2 linked regions of the Prochlorococcus marinus XMU1419 genome follow. The protein of the gene in region 1 interacts with the protein of each later gene in a pairwise test. Links are inferred from orthologs where the notes say so. Each region holds a gene or a part of one and is shown in the gene's direction. Other genes may lie near its edges. The genes, in order: ribD and accC.

Region 1 (6,992 bases):
CGGCAGAAGTAGATGTTCAATGGAAAGGTAAATGGTTAGAAGTAATGGGATGTGGAATGGTAGATCCGAAGGTCTTAGAAAAATTAGGAATAGATTCTGAGAAATGGACCGGATTCGCTGCTGGATTAGGAGTTGAAAGATTTTGTATGGTAAGACATCAGATTGACGACATCAGAAAATTTTATACAAATGATCTTAGATTCTTAGAACAGTTCTAAATAAAATTGAAATTTTAAATTATGATTGTCTAGCAAATTAGTTTAAGATAGTCATAGGTTTAGTTTTTTGATTGGTACGTAAAGCAGGGCTAATAGTTAATGATGGGAAAGAACTTGCGGTTCAAACTGCAAGTTCTGTTCAGAAAAAATTGGAAAAATCCAATTATGAAGTTTTAAGGGTTAGTAGCTCTGGCGGAATGGTTGGATTCGCCAATCCTGATCAACATGTTCGTCCTTTGGGATATACAAACTGTGTTCCCGATGGGTTTGACTCGGAAATGGAATTTGCAATTGTTCTTGGCGGAGATGGAACTGTACTTTCTGCTGCAAGGCAAACAGCACCTGCTAAAATTCCAATCCTCACAATAAATACTGGACATTTAGGTTTTCTTGCAGAAGCTTATTTATCAAATCTTGATGAAGCAATAGATAAAATCATTGCAGGTAGTTGGGATATTGAAGAAAGAACTTGCTTTATTATTAGCGTAATGAGGAATGATCAGAGGAGATGGGAGTCTCTCTGTCTTAATGAGATGGCTCTTCATAGAGAACCTCTGACTAGCATGTGCCATTTTGAGATTTCTATAGGGCGACATGCGCCTGTGGATATCTCAGCTGATGGAGTAATTTTGTCTACTCCAACTGGTTCTACTGCATATTCGTTGAGTGCAGGAGGACCAGTTATTACACCTGATTGCCCAGTCGTGCAATTAACTCCAATTGCTCCCCATTCATTGGCGTCTAGGGCATTGGTTTTTAATGATTCAGAACCAGTAACTGTTTTTCCAGCAACTCCTGAAAGATTGGTAATGGTTGTTGACGGAAATGCTGGTTGTTATGTTTGGCCTGAAGATAGAGTTTTAATAAGAAAAAGTAAGCACTCAGTAAAGTTTATAAGACTTGAAGATCATGAATTTTTCCAAGTATTAAGAAATAAACTAGGTTGGGGTTTGCCCCATGTGGCAAAACCTAACAAATAATGATTATTCAAATATATTTTTTCCCTTTTAATAAAAAAACAGGATTATTTGGTTCTAATCTCATTCCATCAGCGATACTTAAGCTTTTATATGTTTGAATTAAATTTAAATTTGTTTTGAAATTCTTATTTTCTAATTCCTCTTTCAATTCTTTAATAATTTGAATGTCAATAATTGGGACAACTACAATATCTCCAATACTCATAACCTGAGACAAGTTATTAATAATTTGAAGTTTAGTCTTTTTATCACATCCTCCAATGACTAATCTATTAGGCTTGTCAAAAGAACTTAAATTTCTCGTTTTCAATATATTATTTATGTCTTCCTCAAAAATAAATTTTGGTTTAACGCCAAGCCTTTTTGAGTTTTCTATTATTAAAGCTTTTGAGCCAATCCTTTTATCGATAGAAAATAAATCTAAATTAGGCCTTAATTTTAATGCTTCCAAACCTATTGATCCACAACCTGCTCCTATATCCCAGATGACACCATTTTTAGGGAGCTCTAAATCAGCTAATATTTGAACGCGAACCTCCCTTTTAGTTAATAAATTTGGTCTATCATCAAAAGTTTTAAAAAAATGGTCACTTATTCCGAAAAGAGGAGGATTATTATTTGGGTTATTTTTCTTTGTTTTTGTAAGAACAACAATGTTCAAACTTGATATATTAGACGGCAATGGATCTTTAAGATTTAATTTTCTTATATTTTCATTGTCAAATCCTATCTCTTCACAGAGCCAAAAATTATAGTAGTCAATCAAATTTAATTCTAATAAGTTTTTTTTGATTACTTCTAAACTTTTGTTTTTTGAATCAGTGATAATTGCCAAACTTGAAGGCTTAGTTTTTAGAGCCTCAACTAACTTAGTTGAGTCTCTCCCATGAATACTTACATTAATAACATCTTGCCAAGGGATCTTTAACTTACTAAATGCCAACTGAATACAAGTATTTGAAGGATAGAAACTTAACTCATCTTTTGTGAAATTTTCTAGAAGTATTCTCCCAATTCCAAACCAAAGTGGATCTCCTCTTGAAATTAAAATAACATCAGTTTTTTTAGATCTAAGCCACTCAATAAGTTCGTTATTACTTTGGCTAGAAAAATATAATTTGTTTTGTCCGAAATTATTTTCGCTCCATGATTTAATTTTTTCGAAGTATGCATTAGGTACTGCAATATTTCCTGTCTTTATAAATAAATCTTGTAATTTGGAAGGTAGATCTTCAAATGCATATGAATTAATACCTATTACATGAATTTTTCTATTAACTGCAGTCATCAATATTTATTGAAAAGGAACTAACTGTTTGATTGTTTTATTAAATTATCTTATTATTGTTCGAGTGATAATAGTAAATTAATTGTCTGAAAGGAGAAAGAGGTTACATGATTTATTGTTAACTCTAATAAATAAAGATAATGAATTTGAATTAATTGAAGAAGATTCTGGCGATTTAACATCTAGTTATTCTGAAAAAGACACTTTAAATTTATCTCGAGTTATAGAAAAAAATCGTAAAATAATCAAAAGGTATCAAGCTATTGTAAGAACAGCTGTAACTCTAGACGCTCTGATGGATTCTGAAAATGAAGAAAATTACAAAATTAAATAATAATATTTTTTTTAAAGGATTATTACCTTTACTTTTGCTACTATCATTTACTTTTAATCCAACAAAAGTATGCGCAGAAGTAGCAGAAACAGAAATAAATGGGGAATTAATCTATGCTAGTAGTGAGTTTTTAAGAGACTTGGACTTTGAAACTTGGCAATTAGTAGCCTATAAATCACCTCTTTTTGCAGATAAATTGATCTTGAGAGTAATAGGTTATCCAGGAAATCTTAGGATTGACCATCCGACTGAGTTAAGGGTTGAATCAGGAAGAAAACAGTGGCTTTTAGATGATAAAACATTACTTAATGTGGAATTAGCAAATGATAGAAGACAAGCTGCTGCAGAATTTGATCTTGATGAATTAATTAAAAATTTAGATAAAAATAGGCCATTAAGATTATCTTTGTCAGGAGTTTTTTCTGAGTTGCCTGTCCCCCCCTTTGTTGTTAAGGAGTGGAGATCAATAAGCTGAATTTAATTTCTGGAGATGTCTGAAAAAAACGTAAATCACACAAAATGGATGAAAAGAGCAATTTTTTTGGCTTCTTTAGGAAAAAATACAACAAGTCCTAACCCTAGAGTGGGAGCAGTGATACTCGATAAGGATGGAAATCTTATTTCAGAAGGCTTTCATCACAAGGCTGGCATGCCCCATGCTGAGGCAATGGCTTTTAATAATTTAAAAAAAGATGCTAAAGAAGGTTCTATGTATGTAAATCTTGAACCTTGCTGCCATCAAGGTAAAACTCCTCCATGTGTAGATAAGGTAATATCTTCAGGGATTAGAAAGGTTTATATATCTATTCAAGATCCTGATAAAAGAGTTTCTGGGAAAGGTATTAAACTATTAAAAGAAGCAGGAATTCAAGTTCATGTCGGATTATGTAAAAAAGAATCCTTAGATTTAAATAAGGATTTTATTTATAGGAATATTGCTAAAAAAGCATTTGGTGTTCTCAAATGGGCTATGAGTATTGATGGCAGGATAGGCTTGAAAAATGGTAATAGTAAATGGATTACAAATACAAAATCAAGGTCATCAGTTCATTCTTTTAGAGCAGAATTTGATGCAATAATTATTGGTGGCAACACATTAAGAAAAGACAATCCAATTTTGACTACCAGAGGTAAAATAAATCCTGAGCCTTTGCGAGTTGTTTTCACAAAAAGTTTAGATCTTCCTTCAAAATCTAATCTTTGGGATTGTGATAAGGCAAAAACTTTACTTATATATGATTCTTCTACAGCAAATGAAAGCTACCTCGCAAGGATTCCAAAATGTGTTGAGGTTGAAAAGGTATCATCAGATAATCCAGAGTTAATTTCAAAGATACTTGCTAAAAGAGGTTGTAATAAAGTTCTTTGGGAATGTGGCCCCAGATTAGCTACAGCTGCGATTAAGTCTAACTGTATTCAGGAAATTATTACTTTTATAGCTCCAAAAATTTTAGGTGGAGAAAATAGTATGAATCCATTTGGTGATTTTGAATTTAGAGAAATGGATGAAGTTATTAAATTAAGTGATTCTAAGGTTAGTTTGTTTGGCAGTGATATATGCATAAAGAGTTCTTTTAAAAAATAATTTTAATTGTAATTTTATGGGGTCAAATACCGTACGGTTCTTACCCAAAAAAAATTATACAGATACGGAAACTCTTCGTTTAGTTTATAATAAGTTCAAAATTGTCCACAACTATGCCAATAAGACAAGACGATAATCAACCTAATAGAAGATTTGGAATTGTAAATATTATATTGATTGGGGTTGGAGCATTACTTTTGTTTAGTAGTCTTTTCCCTAACCAAAATATGCAAATCCCTAGAGTTCCTTACTCTTTATTTATTGATCAGGTTAATGATGGAGAGGTTAAGCGTGCTTATATCACTCAAGAACAAATTAGATATGAGTTAAATGGAGCTGAAGAAGGGGCACCTTCAGTTTTAGCAACTACCCCAATTTTTGATATGGACCTCCCACAAAGGTTAGAAAGCAAAGGGGTCGAATTCGCTGCCGCGCCTCCAAAGAAACCTAATTTCTTTTCAACCATTTTGAGCTGGGTTGTTCCTCCTTTGATTTTTATTCTTGTTTTACAATTCTTCGCCAGAAGAAGTATGGGAGGCGGGGGTGCTCAAGGAGCTTTAAGTTTTACTAAAAGTAAAGCTAAAGTTTATGTGCCCGATGATGAATCGAAAGTAACTTTTGCAGATGTAGCTGGTGTTGATGAAGCTAAAGATGAATTAACAGAAATAGTTGATTTTTTAAAAAAACCAGAGAGATATACTGATATAGGAGCACGAATCCCTAAAGGTGTACTTCTTGTAGGACCTCCAGGAACAGGAAAGACTCTTCTTTCAAAAGCTGTTGCGGGTGAAGCAGAAGTCCCTTTCTTTATTATCTCTGGTTCTGAATTCGTTGAACTTTTTGTGGGGGCAGGAGCAGCAAGAGTTAGAGATTTATTTGAACAGGCTAAGAAAAAAGCGCCATGTATCATATTTATCGATGAATTAGATGCTATTGGAAAAAGTCGATCAGGTTCAATGGGAGTTGTTGGTGGTAATGATGAGAGAGAACAAACTTTAAATCAGCTTTTAACCGAAATGGACGGATTTGCATCCGCTGATAAGCCGGTCATAGTATTAGCAGCCACCAACCAGCCTGAAGTTCTTGACGCAGCACTTTTAAGACCTGGTAGATTTGATAGACAAGTTTTAGTTGATAGACCCGATTTATCAGGTAGAAAAACAATATTAGAAATTTATACAAAAAAAGTAAAGCTTGCAGATTCAATAGACTTAGATTCTATTGCCCAAGCTACAAGTGGTTTCGCAGGCGCTGATTTGGCTAACATGGTCAATGAAGCTGCTTTACTTGCAGCCAGAGCAAAAAGAAAAAGTGTAGAACAACAAGACTTAAGTGAGGCAATTGAAAGAGTTGTTGCTGGTTTGGAAAAGAAAAGCCGTGTTTTGCAAGATGATGAAAAGAAAGTCGTTGCGTATCATGAAGTTGGTCATGCAATAGTTGGTCATCTCATGCCAGGAGGTTCAAAAGTTGCAAAAATTTCAATTGTTCCCAGAGGTATGAGTGCACTTGGTTATACTCTTCAATTGCCAACTGAAGAAAGATTCTTGAATTCGAAGGAAGAACTAAAAGGACAAATAGCTACACTTCTTGGAGGAAGATCAGCAGAAGAGGTTGTATTTGGGAAAATAACAACTGGCGCTTCAAATGATTTACAAAGAGCTACTGATATAGCAGAACAGATGGTTGGGACTTTCGGAATGAGTGATATTCTTGGCCCCCTTGCTTACGATAAACAAGGTGGAGGTCAGTTTTTAGGAAATGGAAATAATCCTAGAAGATCTGTTAGCGATGCTACTGCTCAAGCAATAGATAAAGAGGTTAGAGATCTAGTCGATGATGCACATGAAACTGCACTTAATATCTTGAGGAACAATCTATCTCTTCTTGAATCAATTTCTCAAAAAATCCTCAAAGAGGAAGTCATAGAAGGTGAGGATCTCAAAACTCTTTTAGCAGAAAGTAAAATGCCTGCATAGTAGAATTTAGGTTTAATACTTAGTTAGATGCTAAAACCAATCAAGCTTGCAAATGAAAATTTTTTATCAAGCTTGGATATATCAATTGAGGAATTTTTTCATATTTTAAAAATTGCTAAAAATTTTAAAAACAAAGACTTAAATATTAAACTCGAAGATAAAGTTTTGGGACTTATTTTTGATAAGTCCTCTACTCGTACAAGGGTTAGTTTTCAGGTGGCGATGTCAAGACTTGGCGGCACAACAGTTGATCTAAATCCCTCCACTTCCCAAATTGGAAGAGGCGAACCAATAAGAGATACAGCAAGAGTGTTAAGTAGATATTGTGATGTTATTGCTATAAGAACTTTTAAACACTCTGATTTAGAAGAGTATGCAAAATGGTCCTCTAAACCAGTTATCAACGCCCTTACAGATTTAGAACACCCTTGTCAGGCTTTGGCTGATTTTATGACAATTAAAGAGGAATTTGTTGATTTGAAAAATGTGGTCTTGGCTTTTATAGGTGATGGTAATAATGTCGCTAACTCTCTTATTTTGTGCGGAGCTTTATTAGGGATCGAAGTTAGAATTGCATGCCCTAAAGGTTATGAACCAAATTCTCTTGTAAT
Region 2 (6,880 bases), on another replicon or contig:
TTTTATTTGCTTTGCAAAAGTATAAACCTTCACCTTTTTATGCATTAGATGAGGTTGATAGTTTTTTAGATGGCATAAATGTTGAAAGGTTGTCAAAATTAATATCTAATCAGTCATCAAATGCTCAATTTATAGTCGTAAGTCATAGAAGGCCTATGATTAGTGCGTCTGAACGAACAATTGGTGTTGCGCAAGCAAAAGGAGCTAATACTCAAGTTATTGGGTTACCAAATGCTGCATAAACACACTTTTTTAATTTTATACGTCAGAATGATAAAAAGAAATTTATGAGCTTGTCTAACACATCTGCTAATAAGAATCTCCCTAACTCAGTTCCTAGCGAACGTTTATGGTTAAGGTCAGAATTAATGGGGACACAAGTTATAACTACTGATACTGGTAGGCGTTTAGGCGTTGTTGGCGAAGTGGTTGTTGATATTGACAGAAGAGAAGTAGTCGCTTTGGGATTAAGAGATAATCCACTTACAAGGTTCTTACCAGGTTTACCAAAATGGATGCCCCTGGAAAGTATAAAGCAAGTTGGAGATGTCATATTAGTCGATTCCCTAGATTCTTTGAGTGAAAGTTTTTCTCCAGAAAGATACGGTAAGGTAATTAACTGTCAGGTGATTACTGAATCTGGACAACTTTTAGGAAGAGTACTTGGTTTTTCGTTTGATATCGAGACCGGAGATTTGATTTCTCTTGTCATGGGTGCAGTTGGTGTTCCACTTTTGGGTGAGGGAGTTTTAAGTACTTGGGAAATTCCTGTTGAGGAAATTGTAAGTAGTGGTACAGATAGAATTATTGTTTACGAAGGTGCTGAAGAAAAATTGAACCAACTAAGTAGTGGGCTTCTTGAGAAACTTGGAGTAGGGGGTTCTTCATGGGATGAAAGGGAAGCAAGTAGATACTCGGCAAATCTCGTACCAGTTGAGAATCAGTTACTTTCAGGTTCTGAATCAGAACAGCAAAATAATTTGGTTGAGGAATATGCAGAGGCTGTTGAACAAGATGATTATGAAGATGATTATGAAGATGATTATGAAGATGAACTTGAATATGTTGAAATAAAGGATTCTTCAGAGGAAATTGATAACAGAAAAAAGCTATATATGGAAAATGATTATTCTGATAAGATCGAGAATCAAAATAGTTACAATCAAATAGATGAAAAGAAGAATATTGATTTTAAGCAAAATAAACGGTCAATAACTAATTTAGCTTCGAAAAGACCAATTCAAAATTCAATAGAAACTTTAGATATTGAACCACTGGATGAACAAAATTTAATTAAAGATAATAAAAAATCAGAAAAGTTTGAAATTGATGATCCCTGGTAATTGTCAAAGTTTTTTTATTAAATTAATAATCATAGAAGCAAGTTTTTTTGCGGCACCTTTATCACCCCTTTCTTTGTGTAAATTATCAGTAATACTTTTTAATTGATCGCTATCTTTAATTAGAAATAATACTTCTCTGGCAATTTCTCTAGGTGAAATATTTCCTATCCTTTCAGGGACAATCATTCTTTTAGCTTTAATATTAGGCCAAGCAAAAAACTTCTTTTTTTTAAAATAAAAATTTTTAATTGTAAAGGTTATTAATTTATTTATAAATGAAATTCTTCCAATTACTCCAAAAACACCATCCCAGGCATTCATCATATTTAAATGTTGAGTTGGTAGAACAACTAACATTGGTAGAGTAATTGCAGCTAATTCTGCAGTATTTGCTCCAACTGTAGTAATCGCAAGATCACATTCTTTTAATATTTCATAGCAAGGATGTTTTTTAATTAGATAAATTTTTGTATTTTTTGATGTTTCAATAACATAATCAAAACAGGAGTCTTTGATGTTTTTAATAGTTTTGATTTTTGATGAATAATATCTTGAAATTGGATTTCCCTCGCTTAGAAAAAATAAATATTCATCTTTATTAGTGGTTGGGGCAATAGGAATTATAAAATTTATATTTTTACTTTCTTTAGATATAAGATCTGCAATTTCTAAAAAAAAAGGAATTCCAACAGAGAGCTTTGCTTTTTTAGAACCCGGCAATAATGCAATATAGTTTTTTTCTTTATTTTTTAATGATACTTCACTATCAAATTTAATATCTGCCATCAAATCGCCAATAATTTGACATTTATTTTTATGTTTTTTAGGAATTAACTCTTTTACTTTTCTATTCATAGCAGCAATTTCGTTTGTCCATTGAGGCCATCGTGAAATCCATTCAGCATATGTGATATTTAAATAACCTAATCTTTTAGCAAGTAAAATGCTCCAAAATTGATCTCCGCCAAGGAAAATAACTATTCCTTTTTTTGGCCAACTCGCAAAGGAATGTGGGTTTATTAATAATTTCCAAAAACTTTTGGGTTTTGTAATTAATTCGAATTTATTCCATGAATTTGCAACTAAAAATTCTTTACCAGTGGCGTTTGGGCAAGGAACAAGGACCAACCTAAGAATGATGTCTAGTTTATCGTCCTCAAATAATGATTGATTTATTTTGTTAAGCTCATCCACTACAGGATTTACCCATGTAGTTAATTCACCAGGACCATTGGAAATTATAACTACTGCAACTGATTCTTTTTTCATTGCAGTTAAACCATAATACATTAAATGCGGACGGCGAGACTTGAACTCGCAAGGCCTAAGCCACACGCTCCTTAGACGTGCGCGTCTACCAATTCCGCCACGTCCGCAAAGGGTTTTCAGCAGCCTGGGGATGCTTAAACCTTAAAAATATCATACATTATTGGCTGAATTAAGCATGTAGTACGAAAAGAGTTTTTTTGAATATGATGAATAATTTTTCTATTGCATAAAACAAATATTTATACATATATAACGTTTTAGGTTGTATTGTAAAAAATGTCCTCTGATCACTAAAAAATTTTGTTGAATACTTTGGCAAATAATTTTTTATTTTAAGTCATTTCATTTCTTCAATTTTATTTTCATAATGGTTGAAAAAGTTTTAATTGCTAATCGTGGAGAAATAGCTTTACGAATTGTCAGAAGTTGTAGAGAACTAGGTATTGCAACCGTTGCGGTTTTTAGCACTGTAGATAAAAAAGCATTACATGTTCAGCTTGCTGATGAGGCGGTTTGCGTAGGAGATTCATTAAGTAATAAGAGTTATTTAAATATTCCAAATATACTTGCTGCTGCAACATCAAGAGGAGTTGATGCTATTCATCCTGGTTATGGATTTCTTGCGGAAAATGATAAATTTGCTGAGATGTGTAACGATCATGGCATAGTTTTTATTGGCCCATCTCCTAAAGCTATTAGATCAATGGGAGATAAATCTACAGCTAAAGAAACTATGGAAGCAGTTGGAGTTCCAACAGTACCTGGTAGTAAAGGCTTGTTATCAAATGTAGATGAGGCTTATAAATTGGCAGATGATATTGGCTATCCGGTAATCATTAAAGCCACTGCTGGAGGAGGGGGAAGAGGTATGCGGTTGGTTGAAAAATCTGATAATCTAGAAAAAATGTTTAAAGCAGCTCAAGGCGAAGCAGAAGCAGCTTTTGGTAATGATGGTTTATATATGGAGAAATTTATAAAGAAGCCAAGACATGTAGAAATTCAAATCTTGGCCGACAGGTCAGGTAATGTTGTTCATTTAGGAGAGCGAGATTGTTCAGTGCAAAGAAGACATCAAAAGTTGCTAGAAGAGTCTCCTAGTCCTGCAATTAATACTGAGCTAAGAAAAAAAATGGGGAATGCAGCTATTGCTGCTGCAAAAAGTATCGGCTACGAAGGAGCCGGGACAGTTGAATTTTTAGTTGATGATGATAATAATTTTTATTTTATGGAGATGAATACTAGGATTCAAGTTGAACATCCTGTTACTGAAATGGTTACAGGGGTTGATTTAATAGCTGAGCAAATTAAAATCGCAAGTGGAGCAAATTTGGAATTTAACCAGGATGATATCCATTTAAATGGTCATGCTATTGAATGTAGAATCAATGCTGAAGATCCTTCACACAATTTCCGACCTTCACCTGGAAAAATAACTGGGTGGCTTCCTCCTGGTGGCCCTGGTGTAAGGGTGGATAGTCATGTCTATACAGGCTATGAAATTCCTCCTTTTTATGACTCATTAATTGGTAAATTAATAGTTTGGGGAAAGGATCGTAATACTGCAATTAAACGTATGAATAGGGCTTTAAATGAATGTGCAATAACTGGTATTCCCACAACAATTAACTTTCATCTAACCTTACTGAATAAATCTAAATTTAAGCAGGGTAAGATACATACTAAATATGTAGAAGAAGAATTATTGCCAAATTACTGAGAAAAAATTAAATGATTCCTATGAAATATGTGTATGCAATGCAAGTTTTATAAGCCCTTGCTGACCGACTAAAATTTCTCTTAAAAAGCTTATAACTCCGATCCAAATTACGGGTCCAACATCAACGCCTCCAATAGGAGGAATTAGTTTTCTTGTTAAATTAAGAATAGAGCTTGATGGTATTGAAACTAATAACCATATCCCTTTACTTAAATCAATTTTTGGGTACCAACTAAGTATTAATCTTATTAGAAAAACTATAGTTAGATATGAAAGAGAAATTCCTAAACTAATATCTAAAATTTGAAGAGAGTTTACAAGCAAGAAATCACAATTATTTAACTCATCTTAATAAATAACCCATTGAAACGTATTTAATTCGTATTATAAATTGAGAATTTAATATTTAAAAAGTGTTTCAAATTTCGAATTTATTATTAGCCGCAGATTTTTCTGCTGAAGTTGCAAATAATTCCGCAGTCGGAATGATAGGTAGTTTTATTGCTGCTGCCTTACTTATCGTTATACCAGCCACTGCATTTTTGATTTTTGTCAGCCAGAAAGATTCCCTCGATCGTACTTCTACTGGAAGACGCTAGTTTTTGTAGAAGTTTTAAGTACACTATATATAGGGGATATAAGTAACCCTTTAAAAAATAATTTTTTGGAGAAAGAATGTGGTCAATGCTAGTCTCAATTGGGCCAGTATTGTTGGTATAGTTCTCGCGGTATGTGGGGGAGGCCTTTATTTTTTGAGGTCCTTTAAGCCTGCCTTGGCCAGGGATTATGATGTTTTCTTCGCAGCAATTGGACTTTTGTGTGGAGGAATATTATTTTTTCAAGGCTGGAGGTTAGATCCTATCCTTCAGTTTGGTCAGTTTTTACTTGCAGGAACTACAGTTTTTTTCGCATATGAAAGTGTGCGATTGAGGGGAGTTGCTACTGATCAAGCTAGAAGGTCATCTTATTTTGACGATGATCCTATTTCTGATGGTCCCAGAAATTCTAGAGGCCGATTTAATGACGATTACGATAGGTTTGAAGAACCTGAGAGACAATCCAGAAGATTTAAACCTCAAGAAGATGAATTTGAAGAAGACTATATGGAGGGGAGATCTCGTAGGAGGAATGTTTCAAGAGCCATACCCTCTGCTGCAGCAAGTAGAAGTAGGCCATCTACAAGGGAAATAAGTCAGTTTGAAAATGACGAACCTATAAGAAGGAGAAGACAGACTTCTGAAGATAGAAATAGTAAACAACCAGAAACAAATAACTTTGGTGAGAGAAGAAATTTATCTCGCGATGAAGTTAAAACAGGGTCTAGACCCAGAATGAATCGTACAGTTTCTAGAAAAGATAATATCTCTAGTCCTGATGGTTCTTCTCCAGTAAGAAAGAAACCTACTAGATCACCTATTAGGCAGCAAACTTCAACAGCTGAAGTAGAAGATGCATCATTTAAAGATGCTAATCAAGCCAAAAAACCACGCGAGACCCGCAGAGTAAGTTCTTCACCTAGATCAAGTACAAAAAATCAAAATAGTAGATATAATGTTGGAATTAATAAGAGGAAACCTAGAGATAACAGTTCTAGATTTGATGATTAATCATAAGATTCCCGCCCATTTTAAAAACGATTGTTTACTAAATAATTCAATAAGTACTATTGCTAGGAAGCCAATCATTGCAAATCTTCCATTAGTTATTTCAGAATAACTACTCCATCCAAATTTGTATTCATCTTTAATTTCTATAGATTTTTCATCTAATGTATTGTTTTCAATTTGTTCATTGATCTGATTCGTATCATTTTGCTCTTCTATAAAACTCTCATTCTCTAAATTAGTTACTTCTGAGTTAGTTTGCTCTTCTTTAGAATTCATTTTTTTTACTAATCATTAAAATTATACTTATCAGAAGTCAATAATTTCCAGTCTCCCTGACCATTTAATTCTAAAATATTTTCATGAAAATCTTTTAAGCTAGGTCTATGTCCAACACTAATAAGAGAAAGTTCTCGTTCCTTTAGTAAACAATATAGTTTTTTTTCGGTATCAATATCTAAGGCACTTGTTGCTTCATCAAGTACTGCAAATCTTGGAGAGTTTAGTAAGAGTCTTGCAAAAGCTAATCTTTGTTGCTCGCCTAAGGAGAGAATTCGTGGCCAATCTTGTTTGATATCAAGATTAGGATACCGATCCACTAAAGTTTTTAAATTTACTTCATGAAGTACAGAAGTAAGATGTTCATCACTAAATTTATTGACTTCTGTGGGATAACATAATTGTTCCCTTAATGAACCAAGTAGCATATATGGTTTTTGAGGTATGAATAATAATTCTCCAATTTTTGGTTTTTTAATTACTCCCTGATCGGGTTCCCATAAACCACTAATCATTCTTAGTAAAGATGTTTTTCCGCACCCAGATGGTCCTACTACCAAAAGTGATTGATTATTGTCGATGCTCAAATTTAAATTTTTAATTATTGTTTTATTTGATCCTGGTGGGCAAAGGTCAGCATTATTAATAAGAATTGAGGGGTAATCTGA

What was found.
Region 2: the proteins of ribD (region 1) and accC interact in binary tests that used the Escherichia coli proteins (3 or more experiments, as listed by UniProt). The link is inferred for Prochlorococcus marinus XMU1419 from one-to-one orthologs.

The regions. Positions count from the first base shown.
Region 1 is NZ_JAAORO010000003.1:174,467-181,458, reverse strand. What follows is about bases 2,413-5,357. They hold ribD (bifunctional diaminohydroxyphosphoribosylaminopyrimidine deaminase/5-amino-6-(5-phosphoribosylamino)uracil reductase RibD), read left to right. Parts: upstream 2,413-3,310; coding sequence 3,311-4,405; downstream 4,406-5,357. Other genes in these bases: ftsH (ATP-dependent zinc metalloprotease FtsH), read left to right, coding at 4,519-5,357; HA151_RS07010 (DUF3122 domain-containing protein), read left to right, coding at 2,795-3,295; HA151_RS07015 (hypothetical protein), read left to right, coding at 2,569-2,820; cbiE (precorrin-6y C5,15-methyltransferase (decarboxylating) subunit CbiE), read right to left, coding at 2,413-2,486. Also shown: pheS (phenylalanine--tRNA ligase subunit alpha), read left to right, coding at 1-218; HA151_RS07025 (NAD(+) kinase), read left to right, coding at 290-1,198; more of cbiE, read right to left, coding at 1,206-2,412; more of ftsH, read left to right, coding at 5,358-6,381; argF (ornithine carbamoyltransferase), read left to right, coding at 6,409-6,992. UniProt on the Escherichia coli protein: Converts 2,5-diamino-6-(ribosylamino)-4(3h)-pyrimidinone 5'-phosphate into 5-amino-6-(ribosylamino)-2,4(1h,3h)-pyrimidinedione 5'-phosphate.
Region 2 is NZ_JAAORO010000001.1:64,020-70,899, forward strand. Bases 2,322-5,154 are described here. They hold accC (acetyl-CoA carboxylase biotin carboxylase subunit), read left to right. Parts: upstream 2,322-2,979; coding sequence 2,980-4,329; downstream 4,330-5,154. Other genes in these bases: HA151_RS00305 (glycosyl transferase), read right to left, coding at 2,322-2,633; HA151_RS00320 (YggT family protein), read right to left, coding at 4,348-4,653; psbX (photosystem II reaction center X protein), read left to right, coding at 4,743-4,928; HA151_RS00330 (Ycf66 family protein), read left to right, coding at 5,007-5,154. In the rest of the region: chromosome segregation protein SMC, read left to right, coding at 1-242; HA151_RS00300 (PRC-barrel domain-containing protein), read left to right, coding at 288-1,343; more of HA151_RS00305, read right to left, coding at 1,347-2,321; more of HA151_RS00330, read left to right, coding at 5,155-5,936; HA151_RS00335 (chlorophyll a/b-binding protein), read right to left, coding at 5,937-6,212; HA151_RS00340 (ABC transporter ATP-binding protein/permease), read right to left, coding at 6,221-6,880. UniProt on the Escherichia coli protein: This protein is a component of the acetyl coenzyme A carboxylase complex; first, biotin carboxylase catalyzes the carboxylation of the carrier protein and then the transcarboxylase transfers the carboxyl group to form malonyl-CoA.